2 regions of the Virgibacillus ainsalahensis genome follow, and region 1 is predicted to be linked to the other one. Evidence: a T-box and tRNA genes for the amino acid it is inferred to sense, from the RefSeq annotation. Region 1 holds a T-box; the other holds one or more tRNA genes.
The links. The T-box of region 1 lies ahead of serS (serine--tRNA ligase). A T-box ahead of a tRNA ligase gene usually reads a tRNA of that ligase, here a tRNA-Ser.
Positions count from the first base shown of each region.

Region 2: it encodes a tRNA-Ser, which carries the amino acid that the T-box ahead of serS (serine--tRNA ligase) is inferred to sense. The anticodon was not compared.

Region 1 covers NZ_AP043943.1:3,508,099-3,515,970, reverse strand. Annotated here, with positions in the region: gene ACZ427_RS17480 (YaaC family protein) at 479-1,441, opposite strand; gene guaB (IMP dehydrogenase) at 1,614-3,083, shown strand; gene ACZ427_RS17470 (serine hydrolase) at 3,224-4,561, shown strand; gene pdxS (pyridoxal 5'-phosphate synthase lyase subunit PdxS) at 4,589-5,473, shown strand; gene pdxT (pyridoxal 5'-phosphate synthase glutaminase subunit PdxT) at 5,489-6,079, shown strand; T-box leader at 6,114-6,349, shown strand; gene serS (serine--tRNA ligase) at 6,503-7,777, shown strand.
Region 2 covers NZ_AP043943.1:1,968,548-1,976,419, reverse strand. Annotated here, with positions in the region: gene ACZ427_RS09620 (NfeD family protein) at 1-439, shown strand, start outside; gene ACZ427_RS09615 (Na/Pi cotransporter family protein) at 649-2,274, shown strand; tRNA gene ACZ427_RS09610 (tRNA-Asn) at 2,730-2,804, shown strand; tRNA gene ACZ427_RS09605 (tRNA-Met) at 2,809-2,885, shown strand; tRNA gene ACZ427_RS09600 (tRNA-His) at 2,900-2,975, shown strand; tRNA gene ACZ427_RS09595 (tRNA-Ile) at 2,993-3,069, shown strand; tRNA gene ACZ427_RS09590 (tRNA-Ser) at 3,079-3,171, shown strand; tRNA gene ACZ427_RS09585 (tRNA-Phe) at 3,270-3,342, shown strand; gene ACZ427_RS09580 (superoxide dismutase) at 3,569-4,180, shown strand; gene ACZ427_RS09575 (MFS transporter) at 4,358-5,629, shown strand; gene ACZ427_RS09570 (peptidoglycan D,D-transpeptidase FtsI family protein) at 5,708-7,783, shown strand.

The DNA of each region.
Region 1 (7,872 bases):
TCTCGCATTTTTTTAGCAGCTTAGAATAGCTTTCTATTTGAGTGAGAAAGCCTCCATGAATTATAGATTCCATGAGCTTTATCCTTTCTATAACCAGAACACCACTCCCAGCGTAGGCAGAATACGCAGACTCCTGTGGGAACAGCACTTTACGTAAGACCCCGCAGCGGCGATCTTCCGCGAGGAGGCTGAAGCCGTGCCCGCGGAAAGCGAAGTATTCTGCCGAAGCGATTGTGATAGCACTCGGGTTCAAAAGGAATGGAAGAAAGCAAAACCATGATAAAGTTACGTCGTCTTTTATATCAAATGCGACGTTTAAGAGCAACAAGATTTATTAAAAGAGCCAACCGGAAAAAAGTATAATCTTGGGCTATACTGAATAATTTTTTCCGTGCTAATAACAGTTGTTTTCATACAAAAGTATAAAACTATCTTACTGCATTACTAAAGCTTTATCGCTATAAAAATCTGGTCCTCATTAGTATAATGAGGCCCTTTCTATTAAAAGGTTACCAAGCAGAATTGGTATTTTCTCAGCTGCCACTGTTAAATAATGGAAGATGATGGAATAATCCTGTCCGTATTTTGTGGAAAACAGCTCTCCCCAATATTCGGTTTCGTATCTTGAAATCATGCTCAAGTTATATAACAGCAGATAGTGAATCATGATTTCCGGTATTTGAACAAAATGTCCCCGATCATATGGAAAGTAAATTTTCTGTTTTAGCAGATGGAAATAAAATGGTCCTATGGATGATGTGCCAATGGATTTTTCCAGTTTTATAACAAGGTATTTTTTTGTTTTTCCTGTATTTTTGATAGGTGGTAAATAATGGCTGATACGATTGATAAATGCCTTTTCCGTTAAATGATAGCTGTCCAATAGATCTAAAGGGAAGTTTAATGTTGTTCTTCCAACCTCCCCTACTTCCACACTTTTCTCCTTTTTTTGCCACAAGAAAAAATCATTCATTTCCGGAATTAACTCAAGCAAGATATCCATTTTGACTTTTGTAAACGGAGGATGTTTAGAAGCGAATAAATGCTGGTAGGTATAGGTGAATAAGCCGTTTTGTTGGATTTTCACTTCATCCAAAAAAAAGCTGTATTGCTTTTTCTTCCGCTTTCTGGCTGTCACGCCATGGGCCAGGATTGCAGTCGACTCTGGGTAGTCCGGCCTTCTTGTTAATAAACATGCCTTCAGCAGGTGGACCATTCCATAAAAATACAAAATCGGCTTTAATCTGACATCAACCTCTTCCCCCTCTTTTAAAAAAAGCTGCCCATGTTCAAGGTAATACATAAATGTAGCACTGTTTTCAAAGCTCTTTGACTCGGCATCTATGTTTGGTAGCAGTCGATAACAGTTTTTTAAGTAGTTTTGGCTTGTTTGCAAGTTTTGCAGGTTTGTATAAAAAGCATCGAATGACTGAAACTTCATTATGCTTTACCCCCCACCCCGCTAAATATTTTAAAAATTTGAATATTTTTACTTTTACAATGTGGTTGAAAAACATCTATTGATGACGTAAAGTAAATGAAAATAGTAGTACCTACGTAGTATAACCAATTAAATAGATTCCATACACATTTAATTTCAAAGGAGGATAAAAATGCGGGAAGATAAATTTGCAAAAGAAGGTTTAACATTTGATGATGTATTGTTGATGCCAGCTGAATCGGAGGTATTGCCAAACCAAGTACAGCTTCATACAGATTTATCGGTTAACTTGAAACTGAATGCACCTTTCATCAGTGCCGGTATGGATACAGTAACAGAAGCGCCGATGGCTATTTCGATGGCTCGCCAAGGTGGCTTTGGTGTCATTCATAAAAATATGTCGATTGAAGATCAAGCTGAACAGGTGGACAAGGTAAAACGTTCGGAAAGTGGTGTTATCACAAATCCTTTCTTCCTGACTCCGGAGCATCAGGTGTTTGATGCTGAACACCTCATGGGTAAATTCCGCATTTCAGGTGTGCCGATTGTTAATACAATCGAAGAACAAAAATTAGTAGGTATTTTGACGAATCGTGATCTGCGTTTCATTCAGGATTATTCGATTATGATTTCAGAAGTAATGACAAGTGAGGATCTTGTCACAGCCCCAGTAGGGACGACTTTAGAAGAGGCTGAAAAACTTCTGCAGAAATATAAAATCGAAAAATTGCCACTTTTGGATGATGAAGGCATTTTAAAAGGGCTAATTACAATCAAGGATATTGAAAAAGCAATTGAATTTCCAAATGCTGCAAAAGATTCACAGGGAAGGTTAATCGTTGCTGCAGCAGTCGGCGTTACCGGGGATTCGATGAAACGAATTGAAAAACTTGTCGATGCGGGTGTTGATGTGATTGTAATAGATACAGCACATGGGCATTCTAAAGGTGTTTTAGAGCAATTGAAAGAAGTAAGAAAGGTGTATCCGGATCTGGATATTATCGCAGGAAATGTCGCAACCGCTGAAGCAACGAGGGCTTTAATTGAAGCAGGAGCATCTGTTGTCAAAGTTGGAATCGGGCCAGGATCAATTTGCACAACACGAGTCGTGGCAGGTGTCGGTGTACCGCAAATAACTGCCGTTCATGACTGTGCAGTTGCAGCGGCTGAATATGATGTCCCTGTCATTGCAGATGGTGGCATCAAATATTCCGGCGATATCGTAAAGGCACTTGCTTCCGGGGCACATGCTGTCATGCTTGGCAGTATGTTTGCAGGAGTATCAGAAAGTCCCGGAGAAACGGAAATTTATCAGGGAAGACAATTTAAAGTATATCGGGGAATGGGTTCTGTTGGTGCAATGAAATCCGGTTCAAAAGATCGCTACTTCCAGGAGTCCTCTGATAACAGAAAGCTTGTTCCAGAAGGCATTGAAGGCAGGGTTGCATATAAAGGTCCACTCGCAGATACCATTCACCAGCTTATCGGTGGCTTACGTGCAGGAATGGGATACTGCGGTACTGCAACGATTGATGCCCTGCGCAATGATACACGCTTCATCCGAATTACGAACGCAGGTCTGCGTGAGAGTCATCCGCATGATGTTCAAGTCACGAAAGAGGCACCAAATTACACATTCTAATCACAGCTTTATAAAAAAATAAGATGGGGATGGTTCCCCGTCTATTTTTTTATTTTTTTCTGTGGTAAAATAATTAAGTGCGACTTATTTAATCGTAAGGATGCAAACAGACGTTTAAAATACAGTGGAGGTACGGAAAGTTGAAATACAATAGAAAAGCGAGTTTTTCATTATTGCTGATTGCATTAGTAATGATGACATCGGTAGTTACACAGCCCTTTACTGCCAAGGCAGAAGATGAATTAAGTTTAAATGCTGAATCGGCTATTTTAGTTGATGCAGAAACAGGAAAAGTATTATATGCAAAAAACCCGGATGCAGAGCTTCCGCCGGCCAGTATGACAAAAATGATGACAGAGTACTTGGTCCTCGAAGCAATTGATGAAGGCGAAATAAGCTGGGATACAACGACACAAATCAGTGATTATCCCTACAGTATTTCTGCAAATCCATTATTTTCCGGTGTGGGTTTGACGCAGGATAAGGATTATACGGTACGGGAATTATACGAAGCAATGGCTGTTTTTTCCGATAATGCTACAACCATAGCACTAGCAGAGCTAATTGCCGGATCGGAAACAGCATTTGTAGAGATGATGAATGCAAAAGCTGAAGAACTGAATCTGACGGATTATAAATTTGTGAATTCGAGCGGATTGGACAACTCCTCCTTAGGTGATAATCGCCCCGAAGGAACTGACCCGAATGGTTCAAATTTATTATCAGCAAGATCATCAGCATTGCTCGCTTATCATTTAGTAAATGATTTTGAGGAAGCATTGGAAATTTCCAGTATGACAGAAGTAGAGTTTGAAGATTACACTGTCGAAAATTTAAATTGGATGCTTCCACATGAAGCTACATACCTTGAGCAGTTCCACTATGAAGGCATGGATGGTTTGAAAACAGGTAACACAGAACTTGCCGGATTTACCTTTACCGGAACAGCTGAACGTGATGGACAGAGACTGATTTCAGTAGTAATGAAAACCAATAGCAAAGAAGAACGTTTCCAGGAAACAGCTAAACTGATGGATTATGGTTATGATAATTTCCAAACAGAGGAACTGTTCCCTGCCGGATATCAGAAAGAGAATGAATCTGTAATTCCTGTAGCAAAAGGGAAAGAAAATGAACTAAATGTTTCGATAGCTGAAGGTTTTTCTATACCGATCAAATCTGGAGAAGAAGAACTGTATTCGCTTCAATATACCCTTGATGAAGAGAAGTTAAACGAAGATGGGGAATTAATTGCACCAATTGAACAGGGTGAACAGCTCGGTACAGCCGAGATTGTCTATGATGGTGAAACGGACTATGGCTACATATTTTCTGAAAGCAGTGATTCTGTTACATTAGTGGCAGATGAGGCTGTAGAGAAAGATAATTGGTTTATGCTGACATTAGGAGCCATTGGTGACTTTTTCAGTAATTTATTTACTACAGCTGTAGACTGGATTAAAGGATTATTTTCATAAAAAAACATAATACAGGGGGAAACAGATATGGTAAACACAGGAACAGAACGTGTAAAACGAGGCATGGCTGAAATGCAAAAAGGCGGCGTAATTATGGATGTTGTTAACGCCGAGCAGGCAAAAATAGCCGAAGAAGCTGGGGCAGTAGCAGTAATGGCTTTGGAACGTGTTCCATCTGATATCCGTGCAGCAGGTGGAGTTGCCCGTATGGCTGATCCGACAATAACAGAGGAAGTATTAAATGCCGTATCCATTCCGGTTATGGCAAAAGCACGTATCGGACATGTTGTAGAAGCTCGCGTCCTTGAATCAATGGGCGTGGATTATATCGATGAAAGTGAAGTATTAACACCTGCAGATGATGTTTTTCATTTGAATAAATCGGCTTATACCGTTCCTTTTGTCTGTGGCTGCCGTAATTTGGGAGAAGCAACCCGCAGAATCGGTGAAGGTGCTTCCATGCTCCGTACAAAGGGAGAACCTGGTACTGGGAATATCGTTGAAGCGGTTCGTCATATGCGTGAGGTACAATCGGAGATTCGCAAGCTTTCTTCGATGTCTAAAGATGAAGTGATGACTTATGCAAAAGAAATTGGTGCACCATATGACTTAATGCTTGAGATACGTGAAGAAGGGCGCTTGCCTGTTGTTAACTTTGCAGCAGGTGGTATTGCCACACCATCGGATGCAGCACTAATGATGGAATTAGGTGCAGATGGCGTTTTCGTTGGATCTGGAATCTTCAAATCAGCGAACCCAGCAAAATTTGCTAAATCAATTGTTGAAGCAACTACGCATTATCAAGACTATAAATTAATTGCAGAGCTTTCCAAAGATCTTGGTACAGCTATGAAAGGACTTGAAATGAGTACAATTTCTGCAGAAGATCGCATGCAGGACCGAAGCGAATAAAAGGAGGTGTATCCTGTGACTACGATTGGTGTACTTGCTCTACAGGGTGCAATTCGTGAACATATCCGTTCTGTGGAAGAAAGCGGAGCTGAAGCAATCGAAGTAAAACGTAAAGAACAGCTTGAAGATATTGATGGATTGATTCTTCCCGGTGGCGAAAGTACCACAATGCGCCGTCTGATTGACAGCTATGACTTCTTCGATGCAATCCAAAATTTTGGAAAGCAAGGGAAACCTGTATTTGGCACATGTGCCGGACTCATTCTAATGGCAAATGCCATAGAGGGACAGGAAAATGCTCACCTTGGATTAATGGATATAACAGTGGCCCGTAATGCGTTTGGCCGTCAGGTTGCAAGTTTTGAAGCAGCGATGGAAATTGCAAACGTAGCTGATGATTTCAATGCCGTATTTATTCGTGCACCATATGTGACAGAAGCTGGTCCGGAGGTTGAGATTCTTGCATCCTATGAAGGACGGGTTGTCGCAGCAAAACAAGGGCATTATTTATGTACCGCATTCCATCCGGAGCTGACAGAAGATAATCGATGTATTGCATATTTTGTTGGTATGGTGGAACAATCATTACAAACACTTGCATCCTGATGGGAAATTAGCTATGATATAAGATAATTAAAAAGGAAAAGTTACGATAGGAAGTAGTAACAGTACATCCTTCTATAGAGAGTCGGTGGCAGGTGTGAACCGATGTTGGGGTACTGGGAATCCATCCTTGAACTGGTTTATTGAATGTGGAGATTTTTCACCTCCACTAGTAAGTAAACCCGGTTGAAGCACCGTTAAAAGCTGTGAGCCGGAAGAGTTCATCTCTTCAACAAGGGTGGCAACGCGGGAAAATATACTCTCGTCCCTACAGTGTAGGGGCGGGAGTTTTTTTTGGCAGTAAGAAACCAATATTTCATACAAAGGTATAAAACCTTCTTACTGCATAAGTACAGCAGGAACTCGCCGTTAAACGCTTGGTGAATGCCAGGTTTTCTAATATATAAATATAAGGAGGAATTACACATGTTGGACATGAAATTTCTACGCAATAACCTTGAAGAAGTAAAAGAAAAATTAAGTCATCGGGGGGAAGATTTATCTGAACTGGACAGGTTTGAAGAGCTTGATGAAAAACGCCGGAATCTGATTGCAGAAACGGAAAAACTAAAAGCAAAACGAAATGAAGCATCCAAGCAAATCTCCGTTTTAAAGAAAGAGAAAAAGGATGCAACACCTGCAATTAACGAAATGCGTGAGGTTGGGGACAAGATTTCCGCACTGGATAAAGAGCTGAAAGAGAAAGAAGAACAGCTTGAACACATTATGCTTTCCATCCCGAATATTCCCCATGAAAGTGTACCGGTGGGAGAAGATGAGGATGACAACGTGGAAGCAAGAAAATGGGGCAATATCCCGGAGTTTCCCAATGAAGCACAGCCGCACTGGGATATTGCTGTAAATCTTGATATCCTGGATTTCGAACGTGCAGGAAAGGTAACCGGAAGCCGTTTTGTCTTTTATAAAGGACTTGGTACACGGCTTGAACGTGCATTAATGAGCTTTATGATGGATCTGCATGCAGATGAACATGGCTATACCGAAATGATGCCACCACAGATTGTAAACCGTGCTAGTCTTACTGGAACTGGTCAGCTGCCTAAATTCGCAGAAGATGTTTTTAAACTTGAGGACTGGGATTATTTTATGATACCAACGGCGGAAGTTCCTGTAACCAACTACCATCGTGATGAAATCTTATCATCTGAAGACTTACCTAAAAAGTATGTTGCATATAGTGCCAATTTCCGTTCCGAAGCGGGATCTGCCGGGCGGGATACTCGCGGGCTTATCCGTCAGCACCAATTTAACAAAGTAGAACTTGTTCATTTTGCAAAACCCGAAGATTCTTATGAATCATTGGAAACTTTAACAGCGAATGCAGAAAAAGTATTACAATTGCTGAAATTACCATATCGGGTGATGAGCATGTGTACAGGCGATTTAGGATTCACTGCAGCAAAAAAATACGATATTGAAGTTTGGATTCCAAGTCAGGAAACCTATCGTGAAATTTCTTCCTGCTCCAACTTTGAAGATTTCCAGGCAAGACGTGCCGGCATCCGTTTCCGTAGAGATGCAAAAGGAAAACCGGAATTTGTTCATACATTAAATGGATCCGGGCTTGCTATCGGCCGAACCGTTGCGGCAATTTTGGAGAATTATCAGCAGGAAGATGGATCAGTGTTGATTCCTGAAGTATTACAGCCATACATGGGTGGCAAGAAAGTATTGAAGTAAAAATAGAGAGAGGACAATTTATCCTCTCTCTTATTTGTTTATGGAAAAGAATAAAAAAACAGTAGATGTATCATAATAATAAGCGAGTAAGTGAG
Region 2 (7,872 bases), 1.5 Mb from region 1:
ACTTATTGTGATTGATGGAAAAATAATAAATGATGGAACGCTTTCTACCTTGGGTCTGGCAACAATGTTAACTGCCGTTGCACTGGCAGCTCCAGATTTAGCTTCTGGCTTATATGCGGTTTTAGGAGTTCTTATTGGCGCTGGATCTTCTTTGTTTTTCCTGAAAGTTTTTAAACGAAGGGAAATGTGGACCAAGATTGCCTTAAAAGATCAATTAACAAAAGAAGCTGGATACAATTCGATGAATCAGGAATACGAAAAACTTATCAATGACGAAGGTGTGACGTTAAGTGCTTTAAGACCGGTCGGGACCATTAGGGTAAATAAAAAAGATTATAGTGCAATATCAAATGGTCAGTGGATTGAAAAGAATGTTCCTGTCCGGATTGTGCATGTAGATGGTACAAAGATACTTGTTGAAAAAATAGCTGATCAATAAACAAATAACCTCCATGATTTCATGGGGGTTATTTGTTTATATTAGGAATGAAAAGACACCTAATAGGGTAACTAATAAATAGACAGCTAAACAGGAATGTAAAGTTATTGTTAATTTTTAAATTGTTCCTTTACAAATCCTTCAACTTCATTTAATAATAGTAATGGAATACGACAAGATTCTACAAGACTGAAGGGTGGTAGCAACAATTGGATATCGATGTGCAGACACTGATATTTGAATTTATTGGTGGACTAGGTATTTTTCTTCTTGGTATTAAATATATGGGTGATGGTCTGCAAAGGTCAGCTGGTGACCGATTAAGAGATATTTTGGACAAGTTTACGAGCAATCCATTTATGGGTGTGTTAGCTGGTATTATTGTCACTATATTAATTCAAAGTAGTTCCGGTACTACGGTACTTACAGTAGGTCTCGTAAATGCCGGGTTTATGACATTCAGACAGGCTATCGGTGTAATCATGGGTGCCAACATTGGAACGACAGTAACCGCATTTATTATTGGTTTAGACATTGGAGCATATGCTTTGCCCATTTTAGCGGTAGGTGCTTTTTTAATTTTCTTCTTTAAAAATCATAGAGTAACTGCCATTGGCCAAACAATATTCGGGTTTGGGGCGTTATTTTTCGGGTTGGAATTAATGAGCAGTGGTATGTCTCCATTACGTAGTATGGAAGCATTTCATGAGTTAACGGTTAGTATGAGTGAAACGCCTATATTAGGTGTAGTAATTGGTACAGTGTTTACACTGATTGTTCAAAGTTCTAGTGCAACCATAGGTATTTTGCAAGGGTTGTTTTCAGAGGGGGCGATTGAATTGGCTGCAGCTCTGCCCGTATTGTTCGGAGATAATATCGGAACCACTATAACGGCAGTCCTGGCATCAATTGGAGCCTCTGTTGCTGCGAAACGTGCTGCGTATACACATGTTATTTTTAATTTACTTGGGGCAACAATCGGTATTTTGCTTTTAGGTTTATTTACACAAGCAGTTTCTTTTCTGCAGGGACAGTTTAATTTAAACCCAGAGATGACCATTGCTTTTGCACATGGTAGTTTCAATTTAACCAATACTGTTATTCAACTTCCATTCATTGGTGCGTTAGCATGGCTCGTAACGAAAATAGTGCCTGGAGAAGACACCATTATTGAATACAAACCAAAACATTTAGATCCGATTTTTATCCAGCAATCGTCAACATTAGCGCTGGATCAAGCCAAGTCGGAAGTTATTCGCATGGGCGAATACGCATCCAAAGGGTTGGAAGAAACAAATCTGTATTTAACTACAAATCAGCAAAAACATTCAGAAATGGCCATGCAGGTAGAGGGTGCCTTAAATAATCTGGATCAGAAAATAACAGAATATCTTATTAATATTTCTGCAGATTCTCTAACAGAGGCAGAAAGTTCTAAGCATACGGCTTTAATGGATACTGTCCGTGATATTGAACGGATTGGCGACCATTTTGAGAATATTATTGAATTAATTGATTATAAAATATCAAATAAAGTGCATTTAACAGAGCAGGCAGAAGAAGATCTTAATAATATGTTTGATTTAACGATTCTTACTGTGAAACAGTCAGTAAAAGCCTTAGAAAATGTGGATAGAGAAGAGGCGCTTGCAGTAGTTCAAAAAGAAGAAGAAATAGACAAAATGGAACGCACTTACCGTAAGAAACACATTATACGGATGAATGAAGGTCTTTGTAACGGATCGGCTGGTATCGTATTTGTAGATTTGATTAGTAATTTAGAACGAATTGGCGATCATGCTGTTAATATAGCTGAAGAGGTCCTGGAAGAATAGTATTTGCCAAGAGAAGGGGAAAGCCCCTTCTCTTTATTTTCGTTCCTTATAAGCCTTTATAGGGAGTTACAGGTGCACATCAGATAAAGGCATGCTTTAAGAGGCACATTATATTGACCTTCCTTTTATAGTGGGTGATTAAAGTACTTTAGATTTCATTTTTTTGTATCTGTATAAATGTTTTTTAAGTTTTTAATTGAAATCCAAAGTTTAAAATGCTATATTATATATTGTCGCTTGGATAGCTACATAATGAATTAGAAAGAATACTGATATTTATTTGTAATCCTTAGTTGTGTAACTAAGTTATGCATATAGAAAAGTTTTCTAATCAAAACAACGAAAAAATTAAAATGTTAACAAAAGATATTGACAGATCTTGTCGAACATGATAAATTATATTTCGTCGCTGTTAATTTAAGTTAATAAATCTGCAGCAATACGAAATCAATTATTCCACAGTAGCTCAGTGGTAGAGCTATCGGCTGTTAACCGATCGGTCGCAGGTTCGAATCCTGCCTGTGGAGCCAATATGGCGGTGTAGCTCAGCTGGCGAGAGCGTACGGTTCATACCCGTGAGGTCGGGGGTTCGATCCCCTCCGCCGCTACCAATAAATAACAGATGGCGGTCGTGGCGAAGTGGTTAACGCACCGGATTGTGGCTCCGGCATACGTGGGTTCGATCCCCATCGATCGCCCCATTAAAATTAAATATAAAGGACCCTTAGCTCAGCTGGTTAGAGCTATCGGCTCATAACCGATCGGTCGCAGGTTCGAGTCCTGCAGGGTCCACCATCAAAACTCGGAGGAATACCCAAGTCTGGCTGAAGGGATCGGTCTTGAAAACCGACAGGGGTGTCAAAGCCCGCGGGGGTTCGAATCCCTCTTCCTCCTCCATACATATTTAAAGTAATTATGAATCAGATGATAGAATTAAAATTGTCGAAAGCAATGTTTTAAAAAGCACAGAATTTGAATTATAAAATATATAATACGGCTCGGTAGCTCAGTCGGTAGAGCAAGGGACTGAAAATCCCTGTGTCGGCGGTTCGATTCCGTCCCGAGCCACCTTTTGTTAACAAGCGAATTGCTTGTTTTTTTATTTAGTAAAAAATGTTTAAATGAATGATGTTTTAATTAACAGTAAAAGGGAATAGTTTTCATGTTGGAGAAAATTCTACTTTTTGTACATGCATAAAGTTTGCATACCCAGTAAAGCTTTGATAACCTTTACACTAAAGGGTGAATTTTCAATCCTTTTAATAACAATTTTATTAGAGGAGGAACACTAAAAATGGCAAAATTTGAATTACCAGAACTACCTTATGCATATGATGCATTAGAACCAACAATTGACAAAGAAACGATGAACATTCACCATACCAAGCATCATAATACGTATGTTACAAAGTTAAACGGTGCGTTGGAAGGACATGCAGATCTTCAGGAGAAATCAGTTGAAGATTTAATCAGTAATCTGGACGCTGTACCTGAGAGTGCACGTACTGCAGTCCGCAATAATGGTGGCGGACATGCAAACCACAGCCTTTTCTGGAAAGTTTTATCGCCAAATGGCGGTGGAGAGCCATCTGGGGAATTAGCTGATAAAATCAATTCAAAATTCGGCAGCTTTGATAAATTCAAAGAAGAATTCGGCAATGCTGCAGCAGGACGCTTTGGCTCAGGATGGGCTTGGCTTATTCTAAATAATGGAGAACTTGAAATAACAAGTACACCTAACCAGGATTCACCTATTATGGAAGGCCAAACTCCATTACTAGGTCTGGATGTTTGGGAGCATGCTTATTATCTAAAGTATCAAAATAAACGCCCTGATTATATTGCTGCATTTTGGAATGTTGTAAATTGGGATGAAGTAGCAAAAAATTATAGTGAAGCAAAATAATAATGATAAACGATGAAAACACGGGAAGTGACTCCCGTGTTTTTTTATTTGCAACAGTAAGATTAAAACCTTCCTACTACCTGGATTTCCTAATGGTAATTATTGTTTAATGCATCCAATTTGCATATCTGGTACTCGGGTTGATAACACTATAAATGACAAAAAGGGGTATCAGTTATGTTAAAAAAAATGAATTTTTTTCAAGATAAACTGGATATAAATCGTGATTTATTATTATTACTGGTCATTGGTGGACTCTATTCATTAGGACTCTTCCTGTCAAATACATTTGTTAATATATATTTGTGGAAGCAATCCGGAGATTATATCACCATTGCTATGTACAATTTGGGCATCGTTATATTTCAGCCACTTACCTTTATACTTGCAGGAAAGATTGCAAAGAAAATTGACAGAGTGATCGTATTAAGGCTAGGAGTAATTTTTTTATCTCTGTTTTTTTTAAGTGTATTAATAATAGGTGAAAATGCTTCTACATTTAATTTTATGCTGGGGAGTTTACTTGGAATCGGTTATGGCTTTTATTGGCTGGCATTTAATGTATTAACATTTGAAATAACTGAACCGGAAACGAGAGACTTCTTTAATGGCTTTTTGGGTGTGCTACAATCATTTGGTGGAATGGTTGGCCCGTTACTGGCAGGGACAATAATTGCAAGGATGACTGAAAACCTTGGATACACTACAATTTTTACACTTTCATTTATCTTATTTATTTGTGCGGTAGCTTGCAGCTTTTTCTTAAATCGCCGCCAGGCAGAAGGCAGTTTTCATTTTAAAAGAGTTGTGGAAGAAAGACATCATAATAAAAATTGGAATCGGATTTTATATGCACACCTGGCACAAGGATTAAGGGAAGGAATTTTTCTTTTTGTGATTACGATATGGGTGTATTTGGTAACTCAAAGTGAATTTGCTTTAGGAACATTCAACTTATTTTTATCCGGACTTTCATTTGTGTTTTATTTTATTGCCACCAAATTTATCAAATCACATTTAAGGAAAAAGGCAATATTAATCGGTGCGTTAATCCTTTATTTTTCAATTTTTATCATTATATTTGATATAAGTTATCTATTGCTGATTATTTATGCAATATGTATTGGGATTGCATATCCAATTATCAATGTGCCTTATGTTTCTCTAAGCTATGATGTCATAGGAAAGGCTTGGAAGGCAAAGGATCTACGTGTAGAATATATCGTTGTAAGGGAATTGTTTGTTAATCTGGGCAGATTTATATCCATTGGTGTTTTTCTGATAGCTGTCTCTATTTTTTCTGCAGAACAGATCATCCCATGGTTATTGGTCATTTTCGGGACGGGACATTTATTTATTTATTTATTTGTAAAGGATATTTACCTGACAGCACCAAATAAAAAGGAAGTTATGATAAAAGATCAGATGACAGATGAAAAAAATCGTTAAACCTGTTAGAATTTGTTCTTAGAAATGGTATAATTAATAATGGATATTTAGCAAACCATTTCATTTGGGGGAGAATAAATGAAAAATAAGAAAAAGAAAAAAGCACAACTTCCCTTCCGATTAAACATATTATTTTTCATTGTATTTTTATTATTTTCTGTTTTGATACTTCAACTGGGAGTAGTTCAAATACTGAATGGGGAAGATTTTCAGGATGAAATTGACCGCACTATACAGGATACAACAAAAATACCTGTACCACGGGGGAAAATTTATGATCGTAATCATGATGTTGTAGTAGACAATGATCCTGTCTACTCTATTACATACACCCCGCCGAAAGGAGTGCAGGCAGAAGACCGGCTTGAAGTAGCGGAAAATTTGGCAGAATTTATTTCTATGGATAGTAAAGAAGATCTGGAAGGTATTACAGAAAGAAACAGGAAGGAATATTGGTACTTAAATAACACCGAGGAAGTGGAAAGCCGTGTCTCAGATGAAGCAGCAGCTGAAATGAGTAATTCGGAATATTATAATGAAGTTTTGGATCGTATTACAGAAGAAGAAATAAGTGACTTCTCAAAAGCAGAAGAGGAAGTTATAGCCATAAAGAAAGAATTGGATAAAGCTTATTCCCTAACGCCTCAAATTGTAAAGAATGAAGATGTTACTCCAGAGGAATATGCCCGGGTAGCTGAAAATCTGGATAAACTTCCAGGGATTAATGCGACAACGGATTGGAACAGGGACAATGCTTATGGTGATACTTTAAATTCTCTTCTCGGATCAATAACAGATCAGGAACAAGGTATACCTGCCGAATCAGAAGATTACTATTTAACAAGAGGATACAGCAGAAATGACCGTGTCGGTACAAGTGGATTGGAAGAACAATACGAAGATGTTCTTAGGGGAAGGAAGGAACAGATTCAGTACACGACAGATAAAAGTGGCAGAACGATAGATTCCAAGACTGTAGTTGAAGGGAAACGTGGAAAGGACTTAGTTCTCACAATAGACATGGAATTTCAGGAAGAAGTGGATAACATTGTGCGTGAGGAGCTGCAGGCGGCAATAAGTGATAATCCGTATGAGAACAGATTCTTAAAGGACGCGTTAGCTGTTGTGATGGATCCACAAACAGGTGAATTGCTGGCAGTTTCCGGTCAAACGTATAACAGAGATGAAAATGAATATGAAAACAGTGCACATAAAACATTGTATGATGCACACCTTCCAGGTTCTACAATTAAAGGGGCCACAGTGCTGGCTGGACATCAGGCCGGTGTTATATCTCCTGGCCAAAGATTTTATGACAGGCCAATAAAAATCGGGGGAGGATCACCGAAAGGGTCTCTGAGTAGTACCATAGGTTCTGTAGATGATATTGGAGCATTGAAGTACTCATCTAACGTCTATATGTTTTATATTGCGTTAAAGATGGGCGGGGAAGACAGGTATCCATTTCCTAATGGCAGTTCAGCGGCTTTTGATACAAGTTCCTGGCAGGAAATGCGCAACTATTTCAGGCAATTTGGCTTAGGTACTGAAACAGGCATTGATTTTCCTTTTGAATCCCTTGGTTTCATCGGGGACAATCCGCATAGCCCGGGGCTATTAATGGACTATTCAATTGGGCAGTATGATTCATATACCACGATGCAGCTGGCTCAATATGTATCTACCATTGCTAATGACGGTTATCGTGTCCGGCCGCATTTTGTAAAAGAAATACGAGACCCGGTACCATCCATGGATAATCCGGGGCCGCTTTACAAAAGCATAAATACGGATGCATTGAACCGTGTTCAGATGGATCAGAGCAATATCGAACGTGTTCAGGAAGGGTTTAGACAGGTTTTCCAATCGCAAGGTGGTACTGGGTACAGCTATTATGCTGATAAGGATTATAATCCTGCTGGTAAAACGGGAACTGCGGAAAGTTTTGTTTACCCTGGTGACGGAACGAGTTTTGAAACGGAGAATCTGTCACTTGTCGGTTACGCTCCTTTCGATGAGCCTGAAATTGCATTTGCAGTTGTCGTACCGCATACTGCCAGTGGTGAATATCCAATCCAGCATGCGATTGGTGAGCGTATAATGGATACGTATTTTGATATAAAAGAAGACAGAGATGAAGAAGCGCAAGAATAAAATGATGAACCGTTAAATAAACAGAACAAAGATATAACATAAAATTTATACACTTTAACCAAAAACTCTAATCAATTTGACCGTTGATT